DNA from 2 places in the Corynebacterium liangguodongii genome. Region 1 is predicted to be linked to the other one. Evidence: predicted binding sites of a transcription regulator. Region 1 holds the regulator's gene; the other holds the start of a gene.
What was found. The regulator LexA, encoded in region 1, represses DNA repair genes until DNA is damaged. The targets are predictions, from matches to a motif close to CGAACANNTGTTCG.

Region 1 (10,706 bases):
GGAAAGGTCAAGGAGCTGCGCGAGATTGTGATGGCCTCCGGGGCCGACACCGTCGTCTTCGACGGCGAGCTCTCCCCGGGCCAGATGGTCGCGCTCGAGGAGGCGCTCAAGGTCAAGGTGATCGACCGGACCATGCTCATCCTCGACATCTTCGCCCAGCACGCGAAGAGCAAGGAGGGCAAGGCGCAGGTCAGCCTCGCGCAGATGGAATACCTCTACACCCGCACCCGTGGCTGGGGCGGTAACCTCTCGCGCCAGGCGGGCGGCCGGGCCGGCTCGAACGGCGGCGTGGGCCTGCGCGGCCCCGGTGAGACCCGCATCGAGGCGGACCGGCGCCGGCTGCGCACCGACATGGCGAAGCTGCGCCACGAGCTGCGCGCGATGAAGACGGCCCGCGAGGTCAAGCGAGCGCAGCGCCAGCGCTCCACGATCCCGAAGATCGCGATCGCCGGCTACACCAACGCCGGTAAGTCCTCGCTCATCAACGCGATGACGAACGCCGGCGTGCTCGTCGAGGACGCCTTGTTTGCCACACTCGACCCCTCCACCCGCAAGGCCCAGCTTGCGGACGGCCGCAACGTCGTGCTTACGGACACCGTCGGTTTCGTGCGCCACCTGCCCACCCAGCTCGTCGAGGCGTTCAAGTCGACACTGGAGGAGGTCACCGGCGCCGACCTGCTGCTCCACGTCGTCGACGGCTCGGACGCCTTCCCGCTCAAGCAGATCGAGGCCGTGAACCAGGTGCTCGCCGACGTCACGCGGGAGACAGGGGAGAGCGTTCCTCCGGAGATCGTCGTGGTGAACAAGATCGACCAGGCCGACCCCCTCGTGCTCGCCGAGCTGCGCCACGCCTTCGACGCGACCGGCTACGACGTCGTGTTCGTCTCCGCGCTCACCGGCGAGGGCATCTCCGAGCTCGAGAGCAAGATCGAGATGCACCTCAACAGCGTCGAGGCGCACGTGCAGATGCTCGTTCCCTTCACCCGCGGCGACGTGGTCAGCCGCGTCCACGAGGAGGGCACGGTGCGCAGCGAGTCTTACGAGGAAAACGGCACGCTTATCGACGTCCGATTGCCCCACGTCGTCGCAGAGCAATTCGCCGAATTCGTCGTGAGCTAGAGCCTGGCCGCCGCGGCACGGTCGACGATGACGTCGACCTTGTCGTGCCTTTGGATGATCGATCCCGGCCACTGCTCGCTCACCTCGCCGCGCACGATCGCCTCCACGGCCTCCGCCTTCGCCTCACCTGTGGCTAGGACGAGCAGGTGGCGTGCCCGCATGATCGTGCCCAGGCCCTGCGTGAGCGCCCGGCGCGGCACATCCTCCTCGCGCTCGAAGAAGCGGGCGTTGTCCGCCACCGTCCGGGGGTGCAAGTCCTGGACGTGGGTGAGGGAGTCGAACGAGTTGCCGGGCTCGTTAAACGCGATGTGACCGTTGGCGCCGACCCCGAGGATTTGGATGTCGACACCGCCTTCGGAGACGAGGAGCTCCTCGTAGTCGCGGCAGGCGGCCTCCGGGTCGGGGTGGGTGCCGTCGGGGGAGCGGACCGCGGAGTCGTCGATATCAATGTGCGAGGTGAACTCGCGGCGGATCGTGGCGTAGTAGGACTGCTCGTGCTCGCGTGGGAGGCCAATGTATTCGTCGAGAAGAAATGCCCGGCACTCGGCAAAGCTCAAGCCCTCCTCGCGATGCCGGCGGATGAGCTCGCGGTAGGTCGGCGTAGGGGTGGACCCGGTGGCCAGGCCAAGCGTGGCACCGTCGCGGACGTAGCCCTCCAGGATGTCGGCGGCGGTGGTGGCCACCTCCTCCGCGTTGGGGCGGATAACTATTTCCATGTTGTCCTTTCGGCTGTAGATCAGGTATCAGCACTGAAGACGGAGAGCTCGGCGCAGCCGGGGATTACGGCTCCGGCCGCGAGTTGTTGTCGTGCCCCACCAGGTAGCCTATGGTCCCGACAGTAGTAGCCCCGAGCTCGCTGTGTTCAGCGCGGCTGAGTGCCGACGGCGAGACCGAGGCGGGGCGGGTGTGAGAACCGATGCACACCCGCGCGTCCTTCTCGAGTTCGGCGATTGTCAGGCGTGGGACGTCTGCCTCGATCCTATCGATGGCACTGCGCAGCGGGGGTACAAGGGTCTCAGTGGGAAAGCACACCACGGGTCTCGGGAAGCGTCTCTTCTCAACGCTCGGGGGTGCCTGGCGGGGAATGGGGTGTCGTGGCGGTCCCAGCTCGAGATTTCTGAGCCTTCCATGCGGTAGAGGCGATGAGGAGCAGGAAGAGAACCAAAACGATTATTCGGGAAAACGTTGATGGGAAGAACACCGAGACGACGACACAAAAGATGATGGTGGGAATTCCGTAACGCCAGCTGTCTCTGTGCCTTTTCACGACCGCGAGGTAAGCCGTTCCGCCTATTCCGGCGAGGAGCGGGATCAATCCTAGGGCCAGTTGATCGCCCGGCGTCGTATTCCCTGGCTCGAAATGCGTTGACAAGAGAGTGCACCCCGAGAGGATGAGGATGTGGAAAACGGCTTGAATTAAAGTGGTGCGTTGACTCATGAAATCTCCCATTAGCAGTAGTCCGAGTAAACAGAAGGGTAGTCTGCCTGAACTCCTATTTTCAGGCCACGTCCAGTGGCGACGGCTGTGACTGCGCGGCCGCCCATCTCAATCAGGCTCGGTGCGCTGATGGCTGCGAGTACCAAGCCGATCGCTGAGCCCACGGGTCCTCCGAACGCGGTTGCTGCGGCTTCTAGGGCTGCTGCCAAAGCAACCGGCCCTACATCAGCCGCGGCTACGATGGCTGCCCCGGCACCAACGCGAAGATCTTCACGAGCGAAGCACACAGATGAGCCGTCGCGATAAGCGTACTCAACGAAAGCGGTCGAACTACCTGAACTCACGGGCGCACCCGACGTGGAACTGCTCAGGTTTACGGGCTTCCCGAGCACCGATTCATGCAGTCTTTCGAGGTCTCTGCTGCTAAATCCATATTAGCCCCCGAACGAGCGCACGCCATCGCGTTGCCACTTGGTGGGTACTTTCGTCGCCACCCGTATGGGGGGGGGTCGGTGATTGTGCGGCACCCTTGCGTAGGGTCTGCTGGAGACTCAAAAATGTCGGCGTTTTTTGGACCCCGTACGCCATCTAATATGTGTGACCATGACCAATACTTTCGGATGGGCCCTCCACGGGGACGGCCGCCGCGTGAGGCCGGGAGCCGTCGTCGCGCCGGAGGAGCGGCTGAGCTGGCCGCGCACGATCGGCATCGGCATGCAGCACGTTGTCGCCATGTTCGGGGCGACGCTGCTCGTGCCCACGCTCACCGGATTCCCGGTGAACACGACGCTGCTGTTCTCCGGGCTGGGCACCATGATCTTCCTCGCGCTGACCCGCAACCGGCTGCCCAGCTACCTCGGTTCGTCTTTTGCTTTCATCGCGCCGCTTGCGGCGTCGCAAAGCAGCGGCGTGGGCGCGCAGCTCGGCGGGGTCGTGGCCACGGGGCTTGCGCTCGTCGCGGTCGGCGCGCTCGTCTCAATGGCGGGCAAGACGCTTATCGACGCCACAATGCCACCCGTCGTCACCGGGGCCATCGTCGCGCTCATCGGGCTCAACCTCGCGCCGACCGCGGTGGCCAACTTCCAGGCCCAGCCGTGGATCGGGGCGGTTACCCTCGCGACGATCCTCGTGGTGACGGTGGCCACGCGCGGGATGGCCTCGCGCCTGTCCATCCTCATCGGCGTCGTTGTCGGGTGGGCCGCCGCCGCGCTGGGCGGCGGCGTGCCCGCTGAGGCGCGTGCGGCGATCTCCTCCGCCGACTGGGTCGGGTGGCCCACCTTCCATACCCCCGAGTTCCGGCTCGAAGCGGTCCTGGTAACCCTGCCGGTCATTGTGGTGCTCATCGCCGAAAACGTCGGCCACGTCAAAGCCGTGAGCGAGATGACCGGGCGAAACCTCGACGACGTCCAGGGCCGGGCGCTCATCGGCGACGGCATCGCCACCGCTCTGGCCGGCAGCTTCGGCGGCTCCGCGACGACGACGTACGCGGAAAACATCGGGGTGATGGCGGCGACAAAGGTCTATTCCACCGCCGCCTACTGGGTCGCGGCCACCTTCGCCATCGTGCTGGCCTTCAACCCGAAGTTCGGCGCTGTGGTGTTGAGCATCCCTCTCGGCGTGCTCGGCGGGGCCTGCCTCGTCCTCTACGGAATGATCGGCATGCTGGGGGTGCGCATCTGGCAGGACAACCGGGTGGACTTTAACAACCCGGTCAACCTGCTTACCGCCGCGGTGGGCCTCATCGTTGGCATCGGCAACCTCACGCTCACCGTCGGCGGGGTAGAGCTCGGGGGCATTGCCCTCGGCTCGGTCGGCGTGATCCTCGCCTACCCGGCGATGCGCTGGGCCTACCGCACGATCGGGGAGGGCCAGTACTCCCGCTAGCTACTCGCCGTCGAGGTTTTTCTCGATCAGCCCGGCGATTTCCGCGACCGCCTCGGCGTTATCGGAGGTGACGGTGACCTCGTCGCCGAACTCCGCGCCCATCGCCATAATCATCAGGGAGGAGGCTGCGTCGGTTTCGTCGTCATCGCCGCCGGCGAGGGTGAGGATGATCTCCTCGTCGTACTCGCCGGCCGCATCCGCGATCACCGTCGCGGGGCGCGCGTGCAGGCCCACGGTGGAGCCGACCTTGACTGTCTTGGAAGCCATCTCGAATTACCTTTCGTCTGCAGTATTGCTCCATACCAGTCTACGCACCAGTCTGCGCTACGCGTGCGTGAGGACGCCACCGCGCGGCCACGATCCCACCACCCGCAACCGCCACCCCGGCGGCCACCGCGGCGGCGAACGCGAGGGGGGAGGCGAAGGTAAACCACACAAACGCCCCGCCGTGCGGCGCGCCCGTCTGTGCACCGCACGCCACCGACACGGCCCCGGCGACCGCGCCGCCGAGCACCACGGCCGGGCCCGGGCCGAAGGGGCGCGCTGCCTCGGTGATGAAGGCGAGGCCGGAGAGCCAGGCCGTTGTGGCGGCGGCGCGTTCGGCGGGGGAGAACAACCGTGGTGCCACCGCCGCGGCGGCGCTGTAGGCGAGCGGTGGGGTCATGCCCGCGGCCATTACCGCCGCGGCGAGGCAAGCACTCGCGGGGCCCTGGTCGACGAGGCCCGCGACGGCTAAGAAGTAGGCCGCCTTGTTCACGGGCCCGCCGAGGTCGTAGCACATCGCGGCGCCGCACGCAGCCGCGAGCAGCACCCCCGCGCCCACGGCGACGCCCGGCGGCACGTGCCACTCCTGCGCGGCCCCGAGCGCGCCGGTCGCAGCCCACGTGAGAGCGCCGACGGCCAGCGCCCCGAGCGCCGGGGTGAGGACGAGAGTAAAAAACGGGGCCAGCGGGGCGAGCGCGCGGGGCGGGCGCAGGGCCCTCAACCACCCGGCGCACGCGCCGGCGGCCACCCCAGAGAGCACCGCCGCCACGGGGCTTGCCCCGCCCGCAGCCAGCACGCCGCCGATGAGACCGGGGGCAACGGCAGCGCGCCCGCCGAGAGCCCAGGCGATGGAACCGGAAAGCGCGGGGGCGAGGCCCATGTGCGCGGCGGCGCCTAAGGCCACGAGCCCCCAGGCGCCCGTGACATCGCCGAGGGCCGTGAGCGCGGCAGCCGTCACGGCCAGGGGCACCGCGACGCTTAGCGACGTCATCGCCGCGCCCCACACCCTCCCCGCGAGGCCCGGGCCGGGGGAGGGTTCGCGGGCGGGATTGCGGGCGGGGGCGGACAACGCGGCGTCGATAAGCGTGCCCGGCGAATCGATCGCCTCGCGCGTCGAGCACTCGACGAGCGGCTTTCCCGCGAAGCGCTCGGCACCGAGCACGGCGACATCAGCGGCGAGGATCACGGCATCCGCCTGGGCAATGAACCCGGGATCGAGGGCATCCGTGCCCGATGCGCCCTGCGTCTCCACCCGCAACACCACCCCTTCGCGCTCGCGCGCGGCGGCCTCCAAGGCCTCCGCCGCAAGGTAGGTGTGCGCCACCCCCGTCGGGCACGCCGTCACCGCCGCGATGGTTGCGGCGGGGGACCGCGGCGCGCCCGCACCGCCGAGGGCGCGGGAGATCTCATCTGCGGCGTCTTGCGGTGATTCCGCGGCGCGCAGCCGTTCGGCCAGCCCGCCCCGAGCGAGCGCCCGCGCCAGGGACGAGAGAACCTTGAGGTGGGCGCGCTGCTCGGATGAGGGAACGGCGAGGAAGAACACAAGGTCCGCGTCCCCATCGGGGCCGGAGAAATCGACCGGGCGCGAAAGCCTGGCACAAGCGACGGCGGGGCGCAGCACGCCGTCGGTGCGGGCGTGCGGGATGGCGATGCGCCCGGCAACCCCCGTGCCCGATGCGCCCTCGCGGCGCAGAGCCGCCGCGCAGAGCTCTCCGGCATCGGCTACCGCGCCCTCGTCGGCCAACATGCCGGTCAACGCAGAAATTACCGCCCCCGGGCTATCGCCCAGGTCGACGTCGAGGGCAACGCAGCGAGCGGAGATCATGCCAGGGCCACGACCTCAGTGCGTGCCAAGTCAATATCCCCCGGCGCGGGGATGCCGGTGCCGGGGATCGCCGTCGCCGCAGAGCCGTAGGCGACGCTGCGGCGCACGCACTCGGCGGGCGGCGCGCCGCCCACCCGGGCCATGACGTAGCCGGCCAGCGCGCTATCGCCGGCCCCGACCGTGGATACCTCCGCCACCGGCGGCGGGGAGGCGGCCCACGCTCCCTCGGCGGTGACCAGGCAGGCGCCGGCCGCACCCAGGGTCACCAACACCTCCTTGACCCCGGAGTCAGTGAGCTCCCGCGCGGCGGAGACCACGCGGGAGAAATCGCCGCGGGCCGCCTGGGACTCAAGAAGCGCCCCGTCGGCCCCGGTGAGGTGCGCGAGCTCGAACGCGTTGGGCTTGAGCACATCCGGGGCCGCCTGCTCGAGGCGCGCGCCGAGCCGGAGCAGCGGGTCATCGGAGGTGTCGATGGCGATGAGCGCACCCGGGCAGGCCTTGCGCGCGGACATCGCGAGGGTGGCGTACCACTCCGGGGGCGCGCCAGGAGGCAAGGATCCGGCCATGACCACGGCGTCCGCGCGCGATTCGGCGACGGTGGCAATGAGCGTATCGGCGATGCGCTCGATGTCCTGGCCGCTGAGCAGCGGTCCTGTCTCATTAATCTTCGTCGTCGTCCCGTCCGCCTCCGTCAGCGTGGTGTTCGTGCGGATGGGGCCGGAGATGGGCACGGATTTCAAAGGGATACCGGAGTTGCGGCAGATGAGCGTGAAAGGGTCGGCGGGGCCGCACGGGGCGATGGCCAGGGTATCGCAGCGCGCCTTCGCGCACGCGTGGGAGACGTTGATGCCTTTGCCCCCGGGTTCGCGCTGCGCGCTCACCGTGCGGTTCACCCCACCGGTGGAGAGCACCTCGAGCCTCAACGTGGCGTCGATGCTGGGGTTGGGGGTAAAGGTGATGATCACAGTGCGGCTATCCTCCGGCTCGGTCCCAGCGAAACTCTCCCAATTATGGCCAGCGCGCCCGCAGCGGTCAACGCGGGACCCGGGGGCTATGAGCCGACGGTGACGACTTCGACGCCGCGCTCGGTCAGCTCGGAGACGATGCTCTCGGGCGCCCCGGAGTCGGTCACGACGACATCTATGTCGTCGAGGGAGGCGAAGCTCACCAAATAGTCGTTGCCGATTTTCGTCGAATCGCACAGCACAACCACCATGCGGGCGTTGGTGACCATGGCGGATTTAATCGCCGCCTCCTGCGCGTCCGCGGTGGACAGGCCGTGGTCGACGCTTAGCGCGTTGGTGCCGATGAACGCGACGTCCGCGCGCATGAGCGCGAGCGAGCGCAGCGCCATCGCTCCGACCACGGCTTGCGTGATCGCGCGGACAGATCCGCCGAGCAGGTGCACGTGGGGCAGGCCGGCCGTGGAGAGATCGAGCGCGATCGGCAGCGAGTTGGTCACAATTGGCCACGAGGCCGCCCGCGGGTCGGTGGCGAGCAGTTTCGCGAAGGCGCTAATCGACGTCCCCGCGTCGAGAAAGATCCCGCCCTCGGAGTGCTCCGGGACAAATCGCAGCGCCGCCTGGGCGATGGCAGACTTCGCCGTCGAGGCGGAGCGGGAGCGGGCATCGAGCGAGAACTCTGTGGTGAGGAACGATTGGCTCGCCACCGCGCCGCCGTGGACCCGGTGCACTACCCCCTGCCGGTGGAGCACGGCGAGGTCCCGCCTGACCGTCTCGGCCGTGACGTGGAACTTCTCCGCCAAGTCGGTGACGTTGACGCGGCCCTCAATCGCCGTTAGAGAGGCGATCTGGCGCCTGCGTTCTTCTGCGTACATGCGTCGCGCTCCTCGGGTGGTGAGCGGGTGGAATAAACCGGGCGGCCGCGGTGGCCGTTGACGACCATTGTCCCGGAAAGCCCGCGCCGCGGGATGCTGGCCGTGTCCAACCCACCCCCACGGGGGTGGTGCCCGCGCGCAAGTATGCCCTAGAGCGTGCGGAAAACGGAAACAACCCGGCCCATAATCTCCGCGTTCTCCCCCTTGATTGGGGTAAACGCGTCGTTGTGGGGGAGCAGCCAGACACCGGTCGAATCCCGGTGGAACTCCTTGACCGTCGCCTCGCCGTCGAGCAGGGCGGCGACGAAATCCCCTTCCTCCGCGACGGGCTGAGAGTGCACGACGACCCAGTCCCCGTCGAGGATACCGGCGTCCCTCATCGACTCGCCTATGACGCGCAGCATGTAGAGCTCGCCGTCACCCACCAGTTCCTCGGGCAACGGGTAGTAGCTTTCGACGTTTTCCTCCGCGAGGATGGGCGAGCCCGCCGCTATCTGCCCGACGACGGGAATGTAGCGCGCCTGGGAGGCGTCCTCGGGTGCCTGCGGGGCCTTTGGGGCGGGCTCGCGAGTAGACCTCGGCTCAGGCAGGTGGCGCAGGTCAACCGCCCGGGGCTTGTTCGGATCGCGCCGCAAGAAGCCCTTCTTTTCCAGCTCCTTGAGCTGGTAGGCGACGGACGAGGTGGACTGCAGGCCGGCGGCGTCGCCGATCTCGCGGATGCTCGGCGGGTACCCGCGCAGGACTACCGCATCCTGGATGACCTCCAGGATGCGGCGTTGGCGGTCGGACAGGACGCTGAGGTCGAGGGTGGTGTCGTCTTTCTTGCGGGCCACGGGTGCTCCTTCGGTGCGGGTGGGGTCGGTCGTGGCTACCAAGGTACCAGATGTGGCAAGTGTGTTCGACTTTTTGCGGCGTGGGGTAGACATCGTCGCTCAGGGGTGATATAAATCGAACTGAAGTGCGGAATCGAACACGTGAGCGCATGGTTCGTTCGAACGTGTCCGGGCCGTTCATAGAATGAAGCTACACAACGAAAGGACACCGCCATGACCATCCAGATTGAGCGCAACAACGCACCGCAGGCGGCCTACCGCGAGCACCTGGCTGAGGTGCTGCCCGCTGAGGTGTGGGACATCCCCGCGGCGCCGAGGTGCCCTCGCCGCCCGTCGGGTGTTCGAACGAGAGGAGTTCCGCATCGAAACTATGGGCGTGAAAAACGCTTCGAGCAAGCCTCGGGAGTAAGCGCTACTCCTGCGTTCGAAACTCGCCACGAAAACCGTGCCGGCATCCTCATGGGCGTGATCCTCGGTCTGGCGCTGATCGTGGGATCGGCCGCGGGCGGAGCCTTCGGCACCGACGCCTCGACACAGGGGGGCGGCGGCGTCGCGGAGGTCTCCATCGCCAGCGTCCGCTAGCTGGCAGCGAGGCTCCCCCGGGTAACATCGAGGCGGTTAGCACCCGCCACGAGGAGGCCGTCGAATCCCATGCACTGCCCGTTTTGCCACAACGACCATTCCCGCGTGCTCGACTCCCGTGTCATCGACGCTGGATCGGCCATCCGCCGCCGCCGCGAGTGCGCACAGTGCGGGGGCAGGTTTACGACGGTGGAGAAGGCCGTGCTCATGGTGGTCAAGCGCAACGGGGTGAGCGAACCTTTCGACCGGGACAAGCTCATCAACGGCGTGCGCCGGGCCTGCCAGGGCCGCGACGTCTCGGACGATGCCCTCAAACGCCTCGCGCAGCAGGTCGAGGAGACGGTGCGCAGCCACGGCAGCTCACAGGTCGACGCGAACGATGTCGGCCTCGCCGTGCTCGAGCCGCTGCGTGCCCTCGACGAGGTTGCATACCTGCGCTTCGCCTCCGTGTACAAGTCCTTCGAATCGGCCGACGACTTCGAGTCCGAGATCCGGCTCATGCGCCGCCGCGACCGGGAGGACTTCTAGCGTGCCCCCGTGCCCAGGGCGTCGATCATTTTCTCGATCCGCCTCTCGCTCACCGGCTTGGGCGTGCCCAATCTCTGCGCGAAGAGGCTCACGCGCAGCTCCTGGAGCTGCCAGTAGATGTCCTTGACCTCCCTCGACTTCCGCGCGGCCGCCGGCAGCGCGCGCAGCTTTGCTTCGAGGCGCTGCGTTAACGAGGCCACCGCGTCTTGGCGGTCGGCGTCCCGGTCCGGGTCGATGGCCATATCATCGAGCCGGATGCGCATCGCCTCGATGTAGCGCGGCAGGTGCGCGAGGCGGTCGGTGCCGTGGACCGTCACGGCGTGCTCCGGCAGGAAGAAGTCGAGCTGGGCGCGCATATCCTCAATCGCCGGGCCCTCCCACGCGTCGAGCTCCTGG
Region 2 (10,706 bases), 720 kb from region 1:
TATCGGGGGTGAAGTGGGCGTCGATAAGCTCGAGTTCAATGCCGGGCTGGAGCGCGCGCAGTCGCTCGCCTGCAACCTCGACCTTCTTGCGGCCGACATCGCCGGCGCCGAAGAGGATCTGGCGGTGGATGTTGGTGATGTCGACGCAATCGCTATCGATCACCGCGATATGCCCGACGCCGGTGGCGGCCAGCGCCTGCATGACGGGGCAGCCCAGGCCGCCGGCGCCGATGACGAGGACGCGAGCGCGGTGGAGTGCCGATTGCTGTTCCGGGCCGAAGCCGGGCAGGTTCATGTGCCGGGCCGTGCGGCGCAACTCCTCGCGTGGCAGATCGTGCATGAATCCCACTCTAGAGCGCCGCGGCGCTAAAATTCGCACCCATGTCCGCACCACGCAGGCGGGGGCTGAAGTCCGACCCGCTGATCTTTTACTCCGCGATCGGATTTATTGCGCTCTTCGTCTCGCTGACCATCGCGTTCGGCGACGCCGCCCGCCGCGCCTACTCGGCTGCCGCCGGCGCGCTCATGGACAACTTCTCGTGGTTCTACATAGCCGGGGTCTCCGCGGTGTTGGTCTACCTCATCGTCGTGTTCGTCTCCCGCTACGGCAACCTCAGGCTTGGCGACGACGAAGACGAACCCGAATACTCCCTCCCCGTCTGGTTTGCCATGCTCTTTGCCGCGGGAATGGGCGCGACGCTGATGTTTTGGGGCGCTGCCGAGCCGCTGCACCACGCGTATAACCCGCCGCGCGGGGACCTCGAGCCGATGAGCCGGGCGGCGATCACCCAGGCCTTCGAATTCACCTACTACCACTTCGGCATCCACATGTGGGTGATCTTTACCCTGCCGGGCCTGGCAATGGGGTATTTCACCTACAAGCGCAAGATGCCGGCGCGGCTCTCCTCGCTATTTTCCCCGCTGCTCGGCGCGCGCGTCTACGAGTGGCCGGGCAAGCTTTTAGACGCCCTCGGCATCGTCGGCACCGTCTTTGGCCTCGCCGTCTCCGTCGGCCTGGGGGTGCTGCAGATCTCCGCCGGCATGAACATCATGTGGGGCGTGCCGCTCATCACCCCCGTGCAGCTCGCGATCATCCTGGCGATCACCGTTGCCTCCTGCGCCTCGGTGGCCACGGGCCTGGATAAGGGCATCAAGATTTTGTCTAACCTCAACATCGCCGCGACTGTGGCGCTGTTGGTCTTCGTTTTGTTCGCCGGCCCGACGCTCACGCTCATCGGCCAGGTCACCGAGTCCTTCGGCATCTACGCCGATTCGCTGCCCGAGTTGATGTTTTGGGTCGACTCCTACGGCGATAACCCCGGCTGGCACGCCACGTGGACGGCGTTCTACTGGGCGTGGACGATCTGCTGGGCGCCGTTCGTGGGCATGTTCTTCGCTCGCATCTCGCGCGGGCGCACCGTGCGCGCGTTCATCGCCGGCACGATCTTGTTGCCGACGACCTTTGACATCGTGTGGTTCTCCATCTTCGGCCGCGCCGCAACCGAGCTCGAGACCGCCGAGCCCGGCGTGCTCACCGGCCCCGTCGTCGAGCAGGGGGACACGCCGCGGGCGCTGTTTACGCTGCTCGAGCACTTCCCGGCCTACGGCGTCGTCGGGGCGATCGCGCTCGGGGTGATCGTGCTCTACTTCGTCACCTCAATGGATTCGGCCGCGATGGTCATCGACATGTTCGCCACCGGCGAAGAGAACAAGACCCCGACGTACTACCGCGTCGGGTGGGTCGTCGCCATCGCCGCCGTGGCCGCCGCGCTGCTGTTTATCAACGACACGGGCATCGAGGCTCTCCAAGAGGTTGTCATCGTCATCGCCCTGCCGTTTTTCATCATGTACTTCCTCATGATGTTCGCCCTGTTCAAGGCGATGGATGACGATTCCGCGGCCGCCCGGCGCATGCGCACCCGTCAGTGGGAGAAGACTGATAGCGCCGAGAAGCTCGAGGAGGCCGAGGCTAAGCCCGCGCCGGGCTTCGACGCCGAGGGCAATGAAATTGCCCGCCCCGAGCTGGAGTACGACCACGAGGAGGGCGGTTGGCGCCTCTCAGAGGACCTCATCCGCCCAGGAGACGAGTCCGCTCGCGCTTGACGAGGCCACCGCGTGCTCCCTCCGCGGGATCCGTCCCGCGCCCTTGGCCAGCGCCCCGGCCTCCACGGCCAGCCGCATCGCCCTCGCCATCGCCACGGGATCCTGGCAGCGGTTCACCGCGCTGGCGAGCAGCACCCCGTCGCAGCCGAGCTCCATGGCGAGCGCGGCGTCTGAGGCGGTGCCCACCCCGGCGTCGATGAGGATGGGTACCTGCGCGCGCGAGCAGATCAGCTCGATGTTGTGGGGGTTCAAGATGCCCAGCCCGGTCCCGATCGGTGCGCCGAGCGGCATGACCGCCGCCGCCCCGCGGTCTTCGAGCCGCGCGGCGGCCACGGGGTCGTCGGAGGTGTAGGCGAGGACGGTAAACCCGGCGTCGACAAGCAGCTCGCACGCATCGAGCGTCTCGACGACATCGGGAAGCAGCGTCCTGTCATCGGCGATGACCTCCAGCTTGACCCAGTCGGTGCCGAGCGCCTCGCGGGCGAGCTTGGCGGTGATGACGGCGTCGCGGGCGGTGCGGCAGCCGGCGGTATTCGGCAGAGGCGCGATGCCGAGCCTTGCCAGCAGGTCGAACACGCCCTCGCCCTCGGTATTCGCCGCGTGGCGCCGCATCGCCACCGTGGTGAGCTCTGTCCCCGAGGCCACCAGTGCGCGCTCGAGGATGTCGTGGGAGCTCGCCCCGCCGGTGCCCATGATGAGGCGGGATGAAAAGGTCTTCCCCGCGATCTCCAGCACGGCCCTAGCCCCCCTGCACCGCGGTGAGGATGTCCACGCGCGAGCCCTCGGCAACGCGGGTCGAGCCCCACTCGGAGCGCGGGACCACCTCGGCGTCAATCGCGACGGCGGTGCCCGCGCCGGGCGCCTGCCCCACTTCCTCGACCACCAGCTCCTCCACCGTCGTCGCCGCGGTCTCGCGCGCCTCGCCGTTGACCGTGATGTGCATGACTACCTCCTGTGTCGCAGCGGGTTCGTGTCCTTCAAGTCTACGGAGGGCCTTCGCTTTTCGACGACCTCGGCACCGCACCGCGCGGCGAGCGCCGCCAGCAAGATCCCGTGCCTGAAGTACCCGGTGGATACGACCACCCGCTCACTCACCCTGCCCAGGTAGGGAAGGTCATCCGGGGTGCCGGGGCGCGCTCCGCAGCTCGCCTCCACAAAGTCGCAGTCTTCGATGCCGGGCACGATCTCCGCGGCGTCGCGCAGCAGCTGGTGCACGCCCTGGGCGAGGGGCACGGCGCGCCCGTCCTCCCTGCTCGTCGCCCCGATGGTGAGCGTGCGGTCGGCGCGCGGGATGAGGTAGACGGCGCGGTCTTCGACGAACCCCCGGATCACCCTGTCCACGAGCGGGAACTGGTGCTCGGGTACCCGCAGCTGCACAACGTCGCCGTAGACGGGGCGCAGCTTGAGGTGGTTGTCCCAGCCGCCGATCTGCTCGGCGCCGAGGCCCGCGGCGATGACGACCTGATCGGCGTGAGCCTCGCGGACGTCGTGGAGGTCTTCCGCGAGGAAGGTCACCCCGGCGGCTGCGCAGGCGTCGTCAAGCGCGCGTGTGATAAGCCTCGGCTGGACCTGGTGATCACCGTCGATGCGCACCGCTCCCGCGATGGCGGGGGAGAGGGCCGGTTCGAGGGCCCGGGCGGCGCGGGTGGTGATGCGGGTCGCCTCCATCCCGTGGGCGAGCTGGTAGTCCTGCAGCTCGTCGAGGTGGGCTTTGTCCGCACGGTCGGCGCCGACGACGAGGGTGCCCTCCGTGCGGTAGCCGGTGGGCAGGGCGCTGTAGCGGCCGATCAACGCAATGAGGTCCGGGTACCAGGCCGCGGCGGCGCGCATCAGGGGGAAGAGCGGATCCTGCTGGTAGACGACCTCTGCTACCGGCGCGAGCATCCCGCCGGCGTGGTGGGAGGCGCCGGAGCGCGGGTGCGCGTCGTAGACGGTGACGTCGTGTCCGCGATCGGCGAGGGTGAGCGCCGTGGAGAGCCCGATAATCCCGGCCCCGGCGATAGCGATGGTGGTCATGGTCTCCATTGTGGCACGCCGAAGGACTCCGCATTGCGGAGTTTCTATTCGAACAGGTTTATGAAAACTCCGCAATGCGGAGTGCTGGTGCCCTTGCTATAAAACGATATAATCGCAGCTAGAGGGCGATGTCCGAGGGGGTTGTTATAGTGCACGTGTTCGCATCAAGCGTGGGGGTATCAAGGGGGAGAAAATGACCACGGAGCAGCTAGCACACGACATTGTCGAGGCGTTTATCGGCATCACTCGCCACAAGGCGAGGATGCTGAGCGCAATCGGACGCTTCGACGAGGCCAACATGGCGCGCCGCCTCGGGGCCTCGACCACAGCGCTCTGGCTGGTCCAGCGCCTCGGGCTCTCGGAGACCACGGCACACGAGTACGTCAAGGTTGCCCGCGCGATGCTCGGATATCCTCTGCTCGCCGAGGCGTTTTCGGGCGGCGCGTTGAACTACTCGAAGGCCCGCCTCATCGCCCCGCTGCTCAGCGCGGAGACGGAGCGTGAGCTGGTGGATATGGCCGTGAGACTGGGCTATCACGAGCTCGAGGTCGCGCTGTCGAAGCTGAAGCGCAACAAGGCAGAAGGTGCCAGGTCGTACGTGCGGGTGAAGCCGCGCGAGGACGGGCGGGTGCGCCTGTGGGGAGACTTCAGCGCCGCCGAAGGCGCGGAGATCATGGCCGCGCTGAAGATCGGAGAGGGCGCGTATAGCCAGGAGCAGGGGCAAGAGCCGGTCTCCGGCTTCGGCCTCCCGCTCGGGAGCGCACTGCTCGGGTCGTTTATGGGTGTCATCCGCCTGGCGCGCGCGAACCCGCGCAGCACGCTTCGCACCCCCGGCGCGAACGTCAACGTCGTGATGACGACGGACGGGCGCGCCTATCTCCCCAACAACCTCGCCGCGCCCTCGGAGGCGGTGAAGAACTTCTTGTCCAACGCCTCCTATCGCCTCACCACGGTCGATGAGAAGGGGCTGGTGTTAAACGTCGGGCGCTCCCGCAGGTTGGCAACGGATGCCCAGGTAGCCGCCCTCATGGTGATGTGGCGCGGGCAGTGCGCCATGCCCGGATGCACCCACACGAGGTTCATGGAGGTCCACCACATCACCGAGTGGGCGGAAGGGGGCTTCACGGACCTCGACAACCTGCTGCCGTTGTGCTCCGCGTGCCATGCGCTCGTCACCGAGGGGTCCGTGCGCATCATGAAGGAACACGGAGACATCCACTTCCTCATGCCCGACGGCGCCCGGTTCGTCTCGCGCGACCACGGCCTGCCGGAGCGCTGCGACAACGCCGTGACACTCGAGGAGTTCAACTGCTCGTAGCGCCGCGGTCGAACTCTGCAACCACCCGCGCGGTGTAGGCCTCCGGATCCGGCGCGTTCATGATCCCGCGCACGAGCGCCACGCCGTCTACGCCTGCGCGCGCCAGGTCGCGGGCGTCGTCAGCAGTGACGTCGCCGATGGCCACGAGGGGCACGGCCGAAGCGGCGACGAGCGGGGGGTAGCCCTCCAGCCCGAGTGGGCAGCGGCCAGAATCCTTCGTCGGTGTCGCCCGGAACGGCCCCGCCCCGATGTAGTCGATCACACTCGCGACCTCGTTCGCCGCGCGGATGAGCTCGAGCGTGCCGGTGGTCAGCCCGATGATCGCATCACGGCCGAGCAGCTCGCGGGCGAGGCGGACATCGAGGTCGTCCTGCCCGAGGTGGACGCCGTCGACCCCGTCGTCGCGCAGCGCGAGGGCGATGTCGACGCGGTCGTCGACAAGCACGCGCGTGCGGGGGCGCACGGCCTTGACCTCGCGTGCCACCGCGCGGGAGAGCTCGAAGAGGTCCCGGGCGGAAATCGGCTTGCTGCGCACCTGGATCACCCCGGCGCCACCGAGGGCCGCGGCGCGCGCCCGCGAGACCACGTCCGGCCCAGCGCCGGTAACGAAGTAGCAGCGCAGGTCAAGCTTATCCATCGCGCGGCTCGATCCTGCCGGTCGGCCCGTAGGAAAGCCGCCGGTGCGCCCACTCGAAGGGGCCCTGCCTGCCCGCTGCTTCGAGCAGCGAGGCCGCTACCAGGGTGATCACCCACACGAGCAGGCCCAGCGCGATCTTCCCGCTTATCGACGCCTCCAGCCCCAGCCCGAACCCAAAAGGCATGACCAGGATGATGAAGAGGAACGATTGCGCGAGGTAGCCCGACATCGAGCGCTTCCCCAGCGCCACGAAGGGGTAGACCCAGGCGGAGTGGTCCCGAATCGCGTGGGAGAGCAGTGCGAAGGCGGCGAGGATGCCGGGGCCGATGAACGCACCGACGCCCTGGTTGAGCATCGCCAGCGGCTCTTCTAGCTGCGGGTCGAGCACCCCGATGGCCGAGAGCCCCCAGGGCAGGCCAACGGCGAGGATGATGGCCGCAGCGAGCGCGGCCCACGCGAGCAGGATCCGCCGGTGCTTGTCCACCTCAACGAGGTAGCCTTCGCGGGCCCAGATGTAGCCGATGATAGTCAGCCCCCCGAGCTCGAGGACCGCGAACGGGGAGGCCAGCGCCATCTGCACCGCGGCGGAGAGGTTCTCGCCGAGGTATGTGGGCAGGGAGTCGAGGTCGGCGGTCACCGAGCGCAGCTCAGGCGCGGCGAACCCGCCCCAGAAATACGCGGCCGCGGCCCCGGCTGCGGAGGTAAGCGCGAAGAGAGTGAGCGGGACGTAGGCGATCACCCGCAGCCACGTGGACCCCACGGCGAAGAGCATCGCGAGGACTACGCCGATCAAGCCGTACATCGCCATGATGTCGCCGTAGAAAACGGCGAACATGTGCGCGAAGCCGAAGGCCGCGAGGATGGCGTAGCGTCGCGCCAGGATGCCCCGGGCGGCGGGCAGCGGGTAGCGCTTGCGGTAGAGGCTTGATACGACAAGGCCGAACCCGAAGCCGAGCAGGGTGGAGAACATCGGCAGCCCGCGGACGTGGATGAACATCGCCGTGAGTACCGCGAGCACCTGGTCGACGGTGCTTCCGTGCGTGACGCCGCCGAGCGTGCTGCCCGGGGCGGTGTTGGCGTCGGTCATCCACGCGGTCGTGGCGTTGGCGCAGGCGATGCCGCCGAGGGAGACGCCGCGGGCGAGGTCGGGGACGAGGAGGCGCTGTCTATCGCTCATGGCCCTCCAACCTACTCGGGGAGGTAGACCTGGGAGCCGTGCTCCCGGAACACCTCCGCCATGTGCTGCTCACCCAGGGCGGCCTCAATGCTCGGCATGCCGAGGGAGGCGATGGAATCCCCGAACTCGTCGCGGATGTCTTGGGAGATGCGCATCGAGCAGAATTTTGGCCCGCACATCGAGCAGAAGTGGGCGGTCTTCGCGGGCTCGGCGGGCAGAGTCTCGTCGTGGTAGGCCCGGGCGGTCTCCGGGTCGAGCGAGAGGGCGAATTGGTCCTCCCAGCGGAACTCGAAGCGCGCCTTGCTCATCGCGTCGTCCCAGGCCCGCGCGCCCGGGTGGCCCTTGGCCACGTCGGCGGCGTGGGCCGCGATCTTGTAGGTAATCACGCCGGTTTTCACGTCGTCCTTGTTCGGCAGGCCGAGGTGTTCCTTCGGGGTGACGTAGCAGAGCATCGCGGTGCCGCCGGCGGCGATGTTGGCCGCGCCGATGGCGGAGGTGATGTGGTCGTAGCCGGGCGCGATGTCGGTCACCAGCGGCCCGAGGGTGTAGAACGGCGCGCCGCCGCACCACTGCTGCTCCTTGTCGTTGTTGACCTGGATCATGTTCAGCGGCACGTGGCCGGGGCCTTCGATCATGACCTGGACATCGTGCTCCCAGGCGCGGTGGCAGAGCTCGCCGATGGTCTTCAGCTCGGCGAATTGGGCCGGGTCGTTGGCGTCGGCAACGGAGCCGGGGCGCAGGCCGTCGCCAAGCGAGAATGCGACGTCGTAGGCGGCGAAGATCTCGCAGAGCTCGTCGAAGTTGTCGTAGAGGAAGGACTCCTTGTGGTGCGCGAGGCACCAGCCCGCCATGATCGAACCACCGCGCGAGACGATGCCGGTGACCCTGCGCGTGGTCAGCGGCACGAACGGCAGGCGCACCCCGGCGTGGATGGTCATGTAGTCCACGCCCTGCTCGCATTGCTCGATGACGGTGTCGCGGAAGATCTCCCAGGTCAGCTCCTCTGCGATGCCGCCGACCTTTTCCAGCGCCTGGTAGATGGGCACGGTGCCGATCGGGACGGGGGAGTTGCGGATGATCCACTCGCGGGTGGTGTGGATGTCGTTGCCTGTGGAGAGATCCATCACGGTATCCGCTCCCCAGCGCGTCGCCCAGCGCAGTTTGTCCACTTCTTCGCGTATCGACGACGTCACGGCCGAGTTGCCGATGTTGGCATTGATCTTGGTCACAAAGGCGTTGCCGATAATCATCGGCTCGCTCTCCGGGTGGTTGACGTTGTTCGGGATGATCGCGCGGCCCGCGGCGACCTCCGAGCGCACCTTTTCCACGTCGCAGTGCTCGCGTAGGGCGACGAACTCCATCTCCCGGGTGATCTCGCCGCGCCGGGCGTAGTGCATCTGGGTGACGCGCTTGCCTTCCCGGGCGCGCAGCGGGGCGCGCCGGGCGCCGCGCCACTCCTCGGAGGCGGCGCCGCGCTTGGCGGCGCGGGTGCCGTCGTCAAGCAGGTTGCGCTCGCGCCCGGCGTATTCCTCGACGTCGCCGCGCGCGGCGATCCATTCGGTGCGCAGCCCCGGCAGGCCCACCTCGGGCTCGGCCCAGGGGCCGCGGGTGCGGTAGATGCGGAAGGGTTCGTTGGGGCCGGTGGGGGAGTCGTCGAGCTCGATGGCGGTCTCTGGGACTTCCAGCCCGCCCGAGCGGATCGGGGCGTAGCTGTGCTTCGGGTGGATTTCGTGCGCGTATGCGTCTGCCATGTGAGGCTCCTTAACTTCCTTCGCTGGTGCTAACCAGGCAGGTTCGAACGGTGCCCGCGCGGCGTCTTCGGCGCGGTCTCAGCCCCTAACCCGTGGGGCGCCCGTGTGAGGTCGTGCGCTCCAACCTAGTCGGCCGGGCGCGAGAATGCTATATTCCTGTTGCAGAAGTTACTTGAGAGAAAGTTTGGCCCCCATGGTTCGTCGCCTCCTCGCCCCGCTCATCGCCGCCCTCGTCATCGCCGCGGGCGCCCCGCTCGCCCACGCGCAGGAGGACCCGAACTACGTGTGGCGCACCGACCCGATCTCGAAGGCGCTCGCCGGCAAGCCGTTCGCGGACGCCGTGCTCCACCGGGTTCCGGGCTCGCTTCACGACGCCCCCCGGACCGCGCCGGAGGCAGCCGAGGCCGCCGCCCGCGGCAAGGCCCTCATCGGCCCCGGCACCCCGATCTACGTCGGGAGCAACGCCATGTGCACCGTCGCCGTCGCCGGCATCGACGCGCGCGGCCGGATGGTCGCCCTCACCGCGGGCCACTGCGGGGAGGTCGGGCAGGTGGTCACCTCCGCCGACGCCGTGGGGCTAGGGCCCGCCGGGCTCGTCGCCGCGGTGGACCACGGCCTCGACTACGCCGTTATCGAGCTCTGGCCGGTCGCCGAGGTCACCCGCACCTACAACGGGGTGAGCATCAACCACGTCGGCGCGCCCACGCTCGCGCCCGGCCAAATCGTGTGCAAAAGCGGCTACGCCTCGGCGCAGACCTGCGGGTTTACCTGGTTCGAGGACGGCCGCATGAACCTCAACCAGGTCTGCGCCATGCAGGGGGATTCGGGCGCGCCGCTCTACTCCGGCGACAGGTTGGTCGGCATCATCAACGGCGGGATTGTCAACCTGCCGTGCAACTCCCCGCTGCAGGGCCCGATCTTCTCGCCGACGGCCTCGGCGCGCTTCGACACCATCGCCGCAGCGATGGACGCAGCCGGAGGCCCGGGCGCGGGCTTCAGGCTCCCCTAAGGGCCTGCAGGACGGCGTCGTGGAGGAGGCCGTTGGAGGCCACCGCGTCCCCGCCGTGCGGGCCGTCCACGCCCTCGAGGGAGGTAAACCTACCTCCCGCCTCTGTGACCAGCACAGATAGGGCTGCGAGGTCCCAGAGCGAGACCTCGGGCTCGGCGGCGACGTCGACCGCGCCCTCGGCGACGAAGCAGTAGCTCAAGAAATCGCCGTAGCCGCGCAGGCGCCAGGCGCGATCTGTCAGCGACACAAAGTTCTCGCGCAGGCCGCGCTCATGCCACCCGCTGAGGGAGGAAAAAGACACCGAGGCATCCTCGATATCGCCCACGCGCGAGACGCCCAGCCGGGTGAGCGCCCCTGCGTTGAACGTGCGCCAGGCCCCTGCGCCCTCTGAGGCGTACCAGCGCCGCGCCAGAGCGGGGGCGGATACGACGCCGACGACCGGGGTGGCGTCGACAAGCAGCGAAATGAGCGTCGCCCACACGGGCACGCCGCGCACGAAGTTCTTCGTGCCGTCGATGGGGTCAATGACCCACTGGCGGCCCTCGAAGGCGACCTCGCCGCCGAACTCCTCGCCGAGCACCTTGTCGGCGGGGCGGGCCTGCGCCAGCTCGGCCCGTAGCGCCTCTTCCACGGCGAGGTCGGCGTCGGAGACCGGGGTGAAATCGGGCTTCGATTCGACGGTGAGGTCGGCCGCC

Region 2: the regulator LexA is predicted to act here: its motif matches at 4,169-4,182, upstream of C3E79_RS03020 (HNH endonuclease signature motif containing protein).

The regions. Positions count from the first base shown of each region.
Region 1 is NZ_CP026948.1:1,342,346-1,353,051, reverse strand. It holds gene hflX (GTPase HflX) at 1-1,119, shown strand, start outside; gene nagB (glucosamine-6-phosphate deaminase) at 1,116-1,835, opposite strand; gene C3E79_RS06500 (uracil-xanthine permease family protein) at 3,161-4,441, shown strand; gene C3E79_RS06495 (HPr family phosphocarrier protein) at 4,442-4,708, opposite strand; gene C3E79_RS06490 (fructose PTS transporter subunit IIB) at 4,749-6,530, opposite strand; gene C3E79_RS06485 (1-phosphofructokinase family hexose kinase) at 6,527-7,495, opposite strand; gene C3E79_RS06480 (DeoR/GlpR family DNA-binding transcription regulator) at 7,582-8,367, opposite strand; gene lexA (transcriptional repressor LexA) at 8,517-9,200, opposite strand; gene C3E79_RS06470 (hypothetical protein) at 9,414-9,782, shown strand; gene nrdR (transcriptional regulator NrdR) at 9,852-10,310, shown strand; gene hrpA (ATP-dependent RNA helicase HrpA) at 10,307-10,706, opposite strand, start outside.
Region 2 is NZ_CP026948.1:626,649-637,354, forward strand. It holds gene C3E79_RS02995 (ThiF family adenylyltransferase) at 1-340, opposite strand, end outside; gene C3E79_RS03000 (BCCT family transporter) at 382-2,103, shown strand; gene C3E79_RS03005 (thiazole synthase) at 2,059-2,838, opposite strand; gene thiS (sulfur carrier protein ThiS) at 2,843-3,046, opposite strand; gene thiO (glycine oxidase ThiO) at 3,049-4,119, opposite strand; gene C3E79_RS03020 (HNH endonuclease signature motif containing protein) at 4,313-5,437, shown strand; gene C3E79_RS03025 (thiamine phosphate synthase) at 5,424-6,074, opposite strand; gene C3E79_RS03030 (DUF418 domain-containing protein) at 6,067-7,251, opposite strand; gene thiC (phosphomethylpyrimidine synthase ThiC) at 7,263-9,002, opposite strand; TPP riboswitch at 9,001-9,117, opposite strand; gene C3E79_RS03040 (S1 family peptidase) at 9,196-10,011, shown strand; gene hisN (histidinol-phosphatase) at 9,998-10,706, opposite strand, start outside.